3 regions of the Amycolatopsis sp. A1MSW2902 genome follow, and region 1 is predicted to be linked to each of the others. Evidence: riboswitches for the same ligand, from Rfam matches in the RefSeq annotation. Region 1 holds a riboswitch; each other region holds the start of a gene.

Region 1 (3,263 bases):
CGCAGGTCGCCGACGGCCAGGTGCAGGTTGACCTTGGCCGGGACCCGGACGGTGACTGGTGGTGGTACGACGGCGAGCACCCGTCCAGCCTACGTGGCTGGCGCTGACCAGGTGTCGCCAGGAGAAAACGTCGGCACGGAAGTTCCCCCAACCGTCGCTCCGGAGTGGCCATCCGGACTAATTTGGAACTACTTTGGAACTATGCGCGCGCCGGAGGTCAACCTGTCCGAGCTGTCCCTGCACCCGCGCCGGGTCGTCGAGCGGCTCGAAGGTTCGCCGACCCGTTCGGTCCGGATTCGCCGACGGGAGAAGGACAAACCCGATCTGCTGCTCGTGACCGCCGAACGCGCCGAACAGGCGGCGGCCGGGTTTTCGGCGACCGTCACGATCCTCGCGGAACTGATGCGCCGCAGCGCCGAGACCGCCGCGCTCGCCGCCGAGGCGCTGCCCGCCGCGTTCCCGTGGGCGCGGTACCTGTCCGCGGAAGAAGTACGGACATTCGTCGGCGAACTGGCCGAAACCCTGGAGCGAGCCGAATCCCTCGGCAACCCGGTGCCGTTCGCCGCCCTCGTGACGAGGTGGAAACAGACCGCCGAGGCGCACGCGGATCCGGAGCTGGCGGAGATCCTGCGCCGGAACGACCACAATGGACAGAATGCAGGACACTTGTCCTGAAACTTTGACCCGGCGACCTGATTTCTCGGGCGACGCGTCCCGCGAACGCGGCGAGGGCCGCCCCATCGCATGGGACGGCCCTCGGAAAACCGCTCAGTTCAAGGGAAATCAGGCGGCGACGACGCTCTGCGGACCGCGAGCCGGCTGGCTCACGTGCGCGCCCCGGTCGGAGATCCAGGACAGCGCGGCGTCGGCCCGCTCGCCGCGGACGCCGAGGCGGAACCGGGCGATCGGGGTGTCCCCGATGCGGGTGAGGCCGCCGCCGATGGTGGCGAGCTCCACGTCGAACCGGCTGGCCGCCTCAGGCAGCAGGGCGCCCACCGAAGCGAAACCGATCAGCACGACGTCGACCGCGCGGTCGTACTTCGCGGACTGGGCGCGCGAGGTCTCGACTGACGGCAGCACCGCTTGCGCGGTCCAGCTGTCCGGCGTCGAGATGAGGTCGAGCACCGTGCCGCGCTCGACGATCGCGCCGTTGTCGAGCACCGCGACGTCGTCGCAGACCCGGCGGACGACGTCCGCGTCCGGCGTGGTGACGACGACCGTCACGCCCAGCTCGGCCCGCGCGCGGTCGAGCACAGCGAGCACCGCGCCCGCGTCCTCGGCCGCGACCCCGGCGGTCGGGTCGTCGGCGAGCAGCACAGCCGGTCCGGCGGCGAGCGCCCTGGCGACCGCGACCCGGCGGAGCTGGCCGTCGGTGAGTTCTTCCGGCTTCTGCCCGGCGCGGGCGGTGAGGCCGACGAGGTCGAGCAGCGAGCCGACCCGGCTGCGCCGCTGCGGGCCGTCGACGCCGAGCTGCTCCAGCGGGCTGGCGATGTTGCCCGCGATGGTGCGCTCGGCGATCAGCTCCGGCTTGGTCCCGACGACGCCCAGCTGGCGGCGGATCTCCCGCAGCCGCTTGCCGTCGAGCGTCGCGGTGTTGAGGCCGTCGAGCCGCACGACGCCGCGGTCGGGGCGCTCCTGCAGCGCGATGCAACGGGCGAGGGTCGACTTGCCGGAACCGGACGGACCCACGACCCCGAACAGCGAACCGGCTTGCACGTCGACACTCACATCGCGCAGCGCGGCGACCCGATTTCCGTGGAAGGGAAAGGACTTGGACACGTTTTCGACAGTGATCACGAAAGGGCTCCAGGCAAACGAGGCGCGGCGCCGATTCCGGGCGCGCCAGGCGTCATCGAATTACCGTCCACTGTGGACGGCGCAAGAAACTGCGGAAAAAACGATCAGGCGATGACCATGGAGCGTTGACACGCACATACCGAGCGGCGACCTTCGTCGACTACGCGCCGGCGGGTCAGCAGGAGCGGGCGGGTGACCCTCTTCATCGAAAACAGCCTCCATCGGTCCTGGCGGTAGCACCTGCCCTGCGGAGGGTGGTTGCTGCGACTTCGGCGAGCCAGGTCTCTCAGTCGCTCGGGATGGACGCTTTCGAGTAAAGCCGATCCCATTGGCTGAACGCAAGCGCGTTGGTGCAGATCACACGTCTGGTGGTGCCCGCATACCGGAACACCGCGTCCAAAAACCGGAAGCCCGGAACCTCGGCCGCCGAACAGTGCCTCGACCTGCGAAACGCTCGCCACGGGCACCGGCGGCGGACGGGTTTGTTCCACTGTGGACGATCAAGGATCTTTGTGGAACAAGAGTTTTCTCGTTGTCAAGGGGCGATGGTTCGCGGGCCTCGACGCGCGGTGCACCGGGGCCTCGACCGAGCCGAGATAGGTCAGCGAAGCGAAGCACCTCGGGTCAGCCCCGCGGAACAATCCCGGGCGTGGAGCAGTCCGACTCCCCCGAATGCCGAGCTGCTCGTCACAGGTGGGCGGCTGTTTCAGCCGTGCTCGCGTGGTCACCAAGCGTAGCCAAGCAGCAGGGAATGACCCACAATCAGCGACGACACAAGATCATCGGAGAACGCGGCGAAACCAGGGAATACCTGCTCCGACGCCGCCGTTGGAAGTCGCAGGGCGAGCACCCTGGGGGAGGTGGGTCACATTCCGGCAGCCGCGATCCGCGCGAAAGCGTGCACGTCCAACTGCTCCCCGCGCGTCTTCGGGTCGATCCCCGCCTCGGCGAGCAACTCGCCAGCCCGCTCGGCGGAACCAGCCCACCCGGCCAGCGCGGCCCGCAATGTCTTGCGCCGCTGGGAGAACGCCGCGTCGACCACCGCGAACAGCCGGGCCCGATCCACTCCGGAAACCGGGTCGGTCCGGGTGAACGAGACCAGAGCGGAATCGACGTTCGGCACCGGCCAGAACACCGCGCGCGGCACGGCGGCCACCTTGCGCGCGGGCCCGTACCAAGCGAGCTTCACGCTCGGCACGCCGTAAGTGCGGCTCCCTGGCCCGGCCACCATCCGGTCGGCGACCTCGGTCTGGACCATGACGAGCCCGCTGCGCAGCGACGGCAGCTCGGCCAGCAGGTGCAGCACCACCGGCACCGCGACGTTGTACGGCAGGTTCGCGACGATCGACACCGGCTCAGCGGGCAGATCAGCCGCCCGCACCCGGAGCGCGTCGGCGCCGACGACGGTCAGCCGGTCCGCGGCCTCAGGCGCGCGCTCGGCGACTGTGCGGGGCAGGCGGGCGGCC
Region 2 (3,263 bases), 3.6 Mb from region 1:
CGTCATCCACGCCAACCAGGCCGCGAACAAGAAGTCGGCTCTCGCGAAGCGCGCGAACCAGCTCTGAGCGCAGTCTTTCGGAAAGGCCCGGCGGCTTCGGCTGCCGGGCCTTTCCGTGTCCTGGGGACCGGCTCGGCTCTCCTCAAGGCGTTCCCGGCGCCGGGACGTCAGCGGTCTCCCTTGGCCGCGACCACGTCGAGGACCGCGCGCTGCAACGCGTAGTTCGCGTCGGCCGCCGCACCCTTGACCTCGGCGTTCAGCCGCGCCACGACGCGCATCGCGGTCGCCAGGCCGTCCTGGCCCCAGCCGCGGGACTGCCCTTGCGCCTTGCGGATCTTCCACGGCGGCATGCCGAGTTCGCCCGCCATCTGGTTCGGGTTGCCGCGCCCGGCCGCGGACACGCGAGCGATCGTGCGCACCGCGTCGGCCAGCGCGTCGGCGATCAGGACGTGCGGGACGCCCAGCTGCATCGCCCACTGCAGCGACTCCATCGCGGCGGCCCGGTCGCCCGCGACGGCCTTCTCGGCCACCGCGAAGCCGGTCACGTCGGCGCGTCCGGTGTGGTAGCGGCGGACCGCCCGCTCGTCGACGACTCCCCCGGTGTCGGCGACCAGCTGCGTCGCCGCCGAGGACAGTTCGCGCAGGTCCGAGCCGACCGAGTCGAGCAGCGCCATCAGGCCCGCGGCGTCGATCTTGCCGCCCGCGCGGCGCACCTCGTTGCGGACGAACGCCTCGCGCTCGGCCGGTTTGGTGAGCTTCGGGCATTCGGTGATTTCCGCGCCCGCCTTTTTCAACGCGCCCGGCAGCGCTTTGGCGGCTTTGCTCCGCCCGCCGCCGCTGTGCACGACCACGAGGACGATGCCGTCGGCAGGCGCCTTCACGTACGCGAGGACCGCGTCGGACAGCTCCTGCGAGATGTCCTGCGCCGACTCCAGCACGATCACGCGCCCCTCGGCGAACAGCGACGGGCTCACCAGCTCGGCCAGCACAGGCGGTGTGAGATCGGACACCCGCATGCGCGTGAGGTCGGCCGTCGGGTCCGCGGCCTTGGCCGCGTCGAGGGACGCTCGCACAGCCCGTTCGATGAGCAGTTCTTCCTCGCCCGTGACGAGGTGCAGCGGCGCGGGTGCGGTGGTCACCCGGCCATCTTCTCACCCGGCCGCCGGGCCGCCCGCTCCGGTGATGTGGGCCGCCTCCGTGGCACGAGCTGATCGGGATGTCGTACGGTGTAGCCGAGGACGCGCCCACCGGCGCTCCGACAACCGAATACCGCTCATCCAGAGGGGCAGAGGGAACGGCCCGACGAAGCCCCGGCAACCGGCGTACAGCCTGTCATCCCGCGATCGCGGGGTAGCTGACGACCACGGTGCCAATTCCGGCCCGCTTCGGCGGGGCAGATGAGGAAAGGAACCTCGCGATGACTGCAGCCCTCAGCGCCACCTCCGCCAACAAGACGATCGACCTCGGTCCGGCCGTCGAACTGGTGTCGAAGGAAGAAGGGCACCGGCAGCCGCTCGCTCCGGAATTCGTCTCCGTCGAAGACTTCTCGCCGCTCGAGGTCGCCTACGACTTCGGCCGCGTCCGCCGCGAGGACATCGAGGCGGGCCCGCGCAACATCTGGCGTTACAAGAAACTCCTTCCCGTCCCCTCGACCGTCGAGGAGACCCCGAACACCGAACCCGGCTGCACCCGGCTCGTGCGCGCCGACCGGCTCGCGAAGGAGCTCGGCCTCAAGCGCGTGTGGGTCAAGGACGACACCGGCAACCCCACGCACTCGTTCAAGGACCGCGTGGTCGCCGTCGCGCTCGCGGCCGCCCGCGAGTTCGGTTTCGAGGTCCTGGCGTGTCCCTCGACCGGCAACCTGGCCAACGCGACCGCCGCCGCGGCGGCCCGCGCCGGCTGGCGGTCGGTCGTGCTGATCCCGAAGAACCTCGAACGCGCGAAGATCCTCACCACCGCGGTCTACGACGGCGACCTGATCGCCGTCGACGGCAACTACGACGACGTGAACCGGCTCGCCACCGAACTGGCCGGCGAGCACCCGAAGTGGGCGTTCGTGAACGTCAACGTCCGCCCGTACTACTCCGAGGGCTCGAAGACGCTCGCCTACGAGGTCGCCGAGCAGCTCGGCTGGCGCATCCCCGAGCAGATCGTCGTGCCGATCGCCTCCGGTTCCCAGCTCACCAAGGTGGACAAGGGTTTCCGCGAGCTGGGCCAGCTCGGTCTCGTGGACGCCAGCCCGTACAAGGTGTTCGGCGCGCAGGCCACGGGCTGCTCGCCGGTCTCCACCGCGTACCGCAACGGCCACGACGTGGTCCAGCCGGTGAAGCCGGACACCATCGCCCGTTCGCTCGCGATCGGCAACCCGGCCGACGGCCCGTACGTGCTCGACGTGGTCAACCGCACCGGCGGCGCGATCGAGGACGTCACCGACGAAGAGGTCGTCGAAGGCATTCGGCTGCTCGCGCGCACCGAAGGCATCTTCACCGAGACCGCGGGCGGCGTCACCGTGGCGACCGCGAAGAAGCTCGTCGAAACCGGCAAGCTCGACCCGGACGCGGAAACCGTCCTCCTCATCACCGGCGACGGCCTCAAGACCCTCGACGCGGTCGAGAACCACATCGGCCCGAAGGCCACCGTGCCGCCGTCCGCCGCGGCCGTCGCCAAGGCACTCGGCTACTGACGCACCGGCCCGGGGTCCGCCGCACTACCGCGGCGGACCCCGCGGCTCGCCCCGGCGCACCACCGCCGGTCCGCTTCCTCCGGGCAGAACGGCGGTGTCCCCGTCGATATCGGTCCGGGTGACCAGCACTCCCATCGTTCCGAGAACGTCCACTGTGGACTTGCTCGGATGTCCGTATCCGTTGCCCGCGCCGACACTGATCAGCGCCGTGCGCGGCCGCACCGCCGCGAGAAACTGCGGCAGCGAATACCTCGACCCGTGATGCGGCACCTTCAGGACGTCTGCCCGCAGGTCGACGCCCTCGGCAAGCAGATCCGCCTGCGCCGCCAGCTCGACGTCTCCGGTCAGCAGAACCCGGCCAGCCGCGGTGTCGGCGCGCAGGACGACCGAACTGTTGTTGATCATCGTGCCGTCCTGCAACGCCGGTGCACGGGTAGTGGCGTAGCGCGGACCGATCACCTCAAGCGACAGCCCCGGCCACTCCAGCCGCTGCCCGTCGCTCAACTGCACCAGTGGCACGCCGCGACGCCGCGCTTCGCCGGAGACCGACTGCCACGCCCACGCGGGCGCACGCCCTGGC
Region 3 (3,263 bases), 6.0 Mb from region 1:
GAGGCTGGGGCCGCACCGAAGAGCAGATCAAAGAGGCGATCCGGGCCGCCTGCAGATCCCAACTCGACCACAATGCGAGCTCACGCGGTTAAACCCAGCCCGGTCAGGCGCAGAACGGCGGCAGCTCCCGCGGGTCCCCGACCGGTGCCCACCGCCCGTCCACCTTCGCGTACTCCCAGCGGGCTCCCCGGGCCACGATCTGCCGCAGTGCCAGCACCAAGCGGTCGACGTGTTCCTCGGTGCTCCCCAGCCCGAGGCTCACCCGGACCGCCTGCTGGCCCTGGCTTCCGGCTTCCCGGATCAACCGCCGGGCGGCCACGTGCGCGCAGAACGCCCCGTCCCGCACGCCGATTCCGTACTCGGCCGACAGCACCGCGGCCAGCCATCCGGGCTCGAACCCGTCGACCACGAAGCTCACCGTGCCGACCCGGTCCACCGGCGCGTCGAAGAACCGCAGCTCGGCGAACCCCGGCAAGCTCTCAAGACCCTTGCGCAACCGCTCCAGCAACACGGCCTCGTGCGAACCCACGGCATCCCACTGAGCCGCCAGCTGCTCGCAGGCCACTCCAAGCGCATACACGCCAACGGTATTCGGCGATCCGGCCTCGTGCCGCTCCTCGCCGCTGTTCCACACCACGGCTTCCTCGGTCACCAGCTTCGTAGCGCCACCACCGGCCAGGTACGGCTCGGCCGCCCGCAACCAGTCGCTGCGCCCGATCAGCGCACCGGCCCCGAAGGGCGCGTACAGCTTGTGCCCGGACAGCGCAACATAGTCAACATCCAGCTCCCGCAACGAAATCTGCCGATGCGGAGCGAGCTGCGCGGCGTCGAGGGCCACCCGGGCGCCGTGTTTCCGGGCCACCGCAGCGATCTCGGCCACCGGCAGCAGCTCGCCGGTCACATTGGACGCACCGGCGACGACCACCAACCGCGGCCCCTGCGGGCATTCCGCGAGCGCTTCGTCCACAACGGACACTGCGGCGAGCCGGGTCCGCGGCAGCTGCACGCGCCGGACGTTCGGGCCGCGCCACGGCAGCAAGGCCGCGTGGTGCTCGCTGTCGAACACCACCACGGAAGTCTTGCGCGGCAACGCTTTCGCCAGCAGGTTGAACGCGTCCGTGGTGTTGCGGGTGAAGATCACCGAGTCGCCGTTGCGAGCGTCCACGAACCGGCGCAGCACGTCGCGCGTCCGCTCGTACAGCCGCGTCGAGACCTGCGAAGCGAAGCCCGCGCCGCGGTGCACGCTGGCGTACCAGGGAAGGAACTCGTCGACCGCCGAACGCACCGCGTCCAGACACGGCGCGCTCGCCGCGTGGTCGAGGTTGGCGTACCCGATGTCGCCGCCGGTGACCAGCGGGACCCGCAGCGTCGCACCGGCGACAGCGGGAACGGCAGCGGCAACAGTTTCCGTGGACCGGTCGAGTGCGAGAGTCATGACGGCGCCTCCTCGGCGTTCCGGGGGACCCCCGGCGAGGGGCCCGCGCTTGCCCGCCGCACTGCGCGACCGGCCTGGTCCTCACCCGGGGCACCCCACCGCGGTAGGAGGGTTGCCGGCCAGCAAGCCGGGGCTTCGCGCTGGCACTCATGACCTGAAACCGAAGATAGCGGACGACCCCTGGGAGAAACCAGACCCGTCTCGTGATCTGAGACGGCAGTCACAGGGTGTGTCCACAAAGGACAGAAAGATCAGGCTCCGGATTCCCCGTGCCAGCGCGCGAGGCGGCCGGCGCGATCGACGGCACGGATGCGCCGTTCGGTCGCGTCGCGGTCGGCGGCGGTCGTGACCACCAGAAGCTGGTCCTCGACCTGCAAGCGGCTCGTTTTCTGCGGGGTGAAGCCCGTCCCGCCGCGCACCACGAGGCTGACCGTCGCCCCGGCGGGCAGCCGCAGCTCGGACAGGTACACGCCGTGCAGCTTCGACCCCTTCTGGATGCGCACCTGCAGCAGTTCGGCGCCGAGTTCGTCGAGCGGGGCGGCGTCGACCTCGATCTCGTGCGCCTGCGTCGCCTTCGCCAGTCCGAGGATCCGCGCGAGCGGGCTGAGCGTCGCGCCTTGCAGCACGGTGAGCACGATGACGAGCACGAAAACCGCGTCCACGAGCCGTTGCGCACCGGGCACGCCCTCGGACAGGGGGATCATCGCGAGCACGATCGGCACCGCACCGCGCAACCCCGCCCAGGACAGGAACACCTGATCCCGCCACGGCAAACGGAACGGCAGCAGCGACAGGACCACCGACAGCGGCCGGGCGAGCAGCAACACCACCGCGCCCGCGACCAGGCCGGGGATGAGCGTTTCGAGCAGCCGGGTCGGCGACGCGAACAGGCCGAGCAGCACGAACAGCCCGATCTGCGCGAGCCAGCCGAGCCCTTCGGCGAACGACAGGGTGTCCGACCGGTGCGGCAGCTTGGAATTCCCCAGCACCAGGCCTGCGACGTAGGTGGCGAGCAGGCCGGACGCGTGCGCCAGCTGACCCGAGGAGTACGCGAGCACGCACACCGCGACCGTGGCGAGCGGGTACAGGCCGGTCGCCGGGAGCGCGGCCCGGCGCAGCGCCTGCGCGCCCAGCCAGCCGAACGCGAGGCCGAGCACGAGGCCGGTGAGCAGTTCGTAGACCACCAGCAGCGGCAGCGACCAGTCGACCGCCTCGCCGGACGCGAGCACGACGACCGCGATGTAGGCGGGCGCGTCGTTGATGCCGGATTCCAGTTCCAGCGCGCCGACGAGCCGTTTCCCGACCCCGGCCATGCGCAGCACGGAGAACACCGCCGCGGCGTCGGTGGACGCGAGAACCGCGCCCCACAGCAGGGCGAGCCGCCAGTCGAGGCCGAGCAGCCAGTGCAATGCCGCGCCGGTGACCGCGATGCTGATCACCACGGCCACTGTGGACAGCAGGATTCCGGGCCCCAGCGAGGGTTTCACCGCGGACCACCGCGTGGTGAGCCCGCCCTCGGTGAGGATCAGGACGAGCGCGGCGAGCCCGAGGGACTGGGTGAGCGCCGGATTGTCGAAGCGGATGCCGAACCCGGCTTCGCCGAGCACGACGCCGATCCCGAGATACAGCAGCAGCGACGGGAATCCGAGCCGGATGGACACCCGCACCGCGACGACCGAGACGACGAGAACCAGCGCTCCGACGCCCAGCACCAGGGGAAGCTCGTTCACCCTCCGCCTCCCTCCCGGTCGCCCGCAGGCGTCCAGAATAGTGAGGCAGTGTCCGGTTCCCGAGCGCGCACCACCGGTCCGGGGGACCTCGCCGGTGT

What was found. Region 1 has a riboswitch for S-adenosylmethionine ahead of DMP23_RS39655 (methionine ABC transporter ATP-binding protein). Riboswitches for the same ligand answer to the same signal wherever they lie in the genome.
Region 2: it holds a riboswitch for S-adenosylmethionine, as region 1 does, so the genes downstream of both, thrC (threonine synthase) here and DMP23_RS39655 (methionine ABC transporter ATP-binding protein) in region 1, are expected to answer to the same signal.
Region 3: it holds a riboswitch for S-adenosylmethionine, as region 1 does, so the genes downstream of both, DMP23_RS11035 (aminotransferase class V-fold PLP-dependent enzyme) here and DMP23_RS39655 (methionine ABC transporter ATP-binding protein) in region 1, are expected to answer to the same signal.

Annotation. Positions count from the first base shown of each region.
Region 1 is NZ_QJPO01000001.1:8,440,942-8,444,204, reverse strand. It holds gene DMP23_RS39665 (4-(cytidine 5'-diphospho)-2-C-methyl-D-erythritol kinase) at 1-80, opposite strand, end outside; gene DMP23_RS39660 (hypothetical protein) at 202-675, shown strand; gene DMP23_RS39655 (methionine ABC transporter ATP-binding protein) at 784-1,797, opposite strand; SAM riboswitch class I at 2,013-2,103, opposite strand; gene rsmA (16S rRNA (adenine(1518)-N(6)/adenine(1519)-N(6))-dimethyltransferase RsmA) at 2,663-3,263, opposite strand, start outside.
Region 2 is NZ_QJPO01000001.1:4,860,516-4,863,778, forward strand. It holds gene rpsT (30S ribosomal protein S20) at 1-67, shown strand, start outside; gene holA (DNA polymerase III subunit delta) at 168-1,139, opposite strand; SAM riboswitch class I at 1,271-1,404, shown strand; gene thrC (threonine synthase) at 1,418-2,683, shown strand; gene DMP23_RS22225 (ComEC/Rec2 family competence protein) at 2,708-3,263, opposite strand, start outside.
Region 3 is NZ_QJPO01000001.1:2,430,771-2,434,033, reverse strand. It holds gene DMP23_RS11040 (hypothetical protein) at 1-92, shown strand, start outside; gene DMP23_RS11035 (aminotransferase class V-fold PLP-dependent enzyme) at 104-1,435, opposite strand; SAM riboswitch class IV at 1,476-1,590, opposite strand; gene DMP23_RS11030 (potassium/proton antiporter) at 1,687-3,165, opposite strand.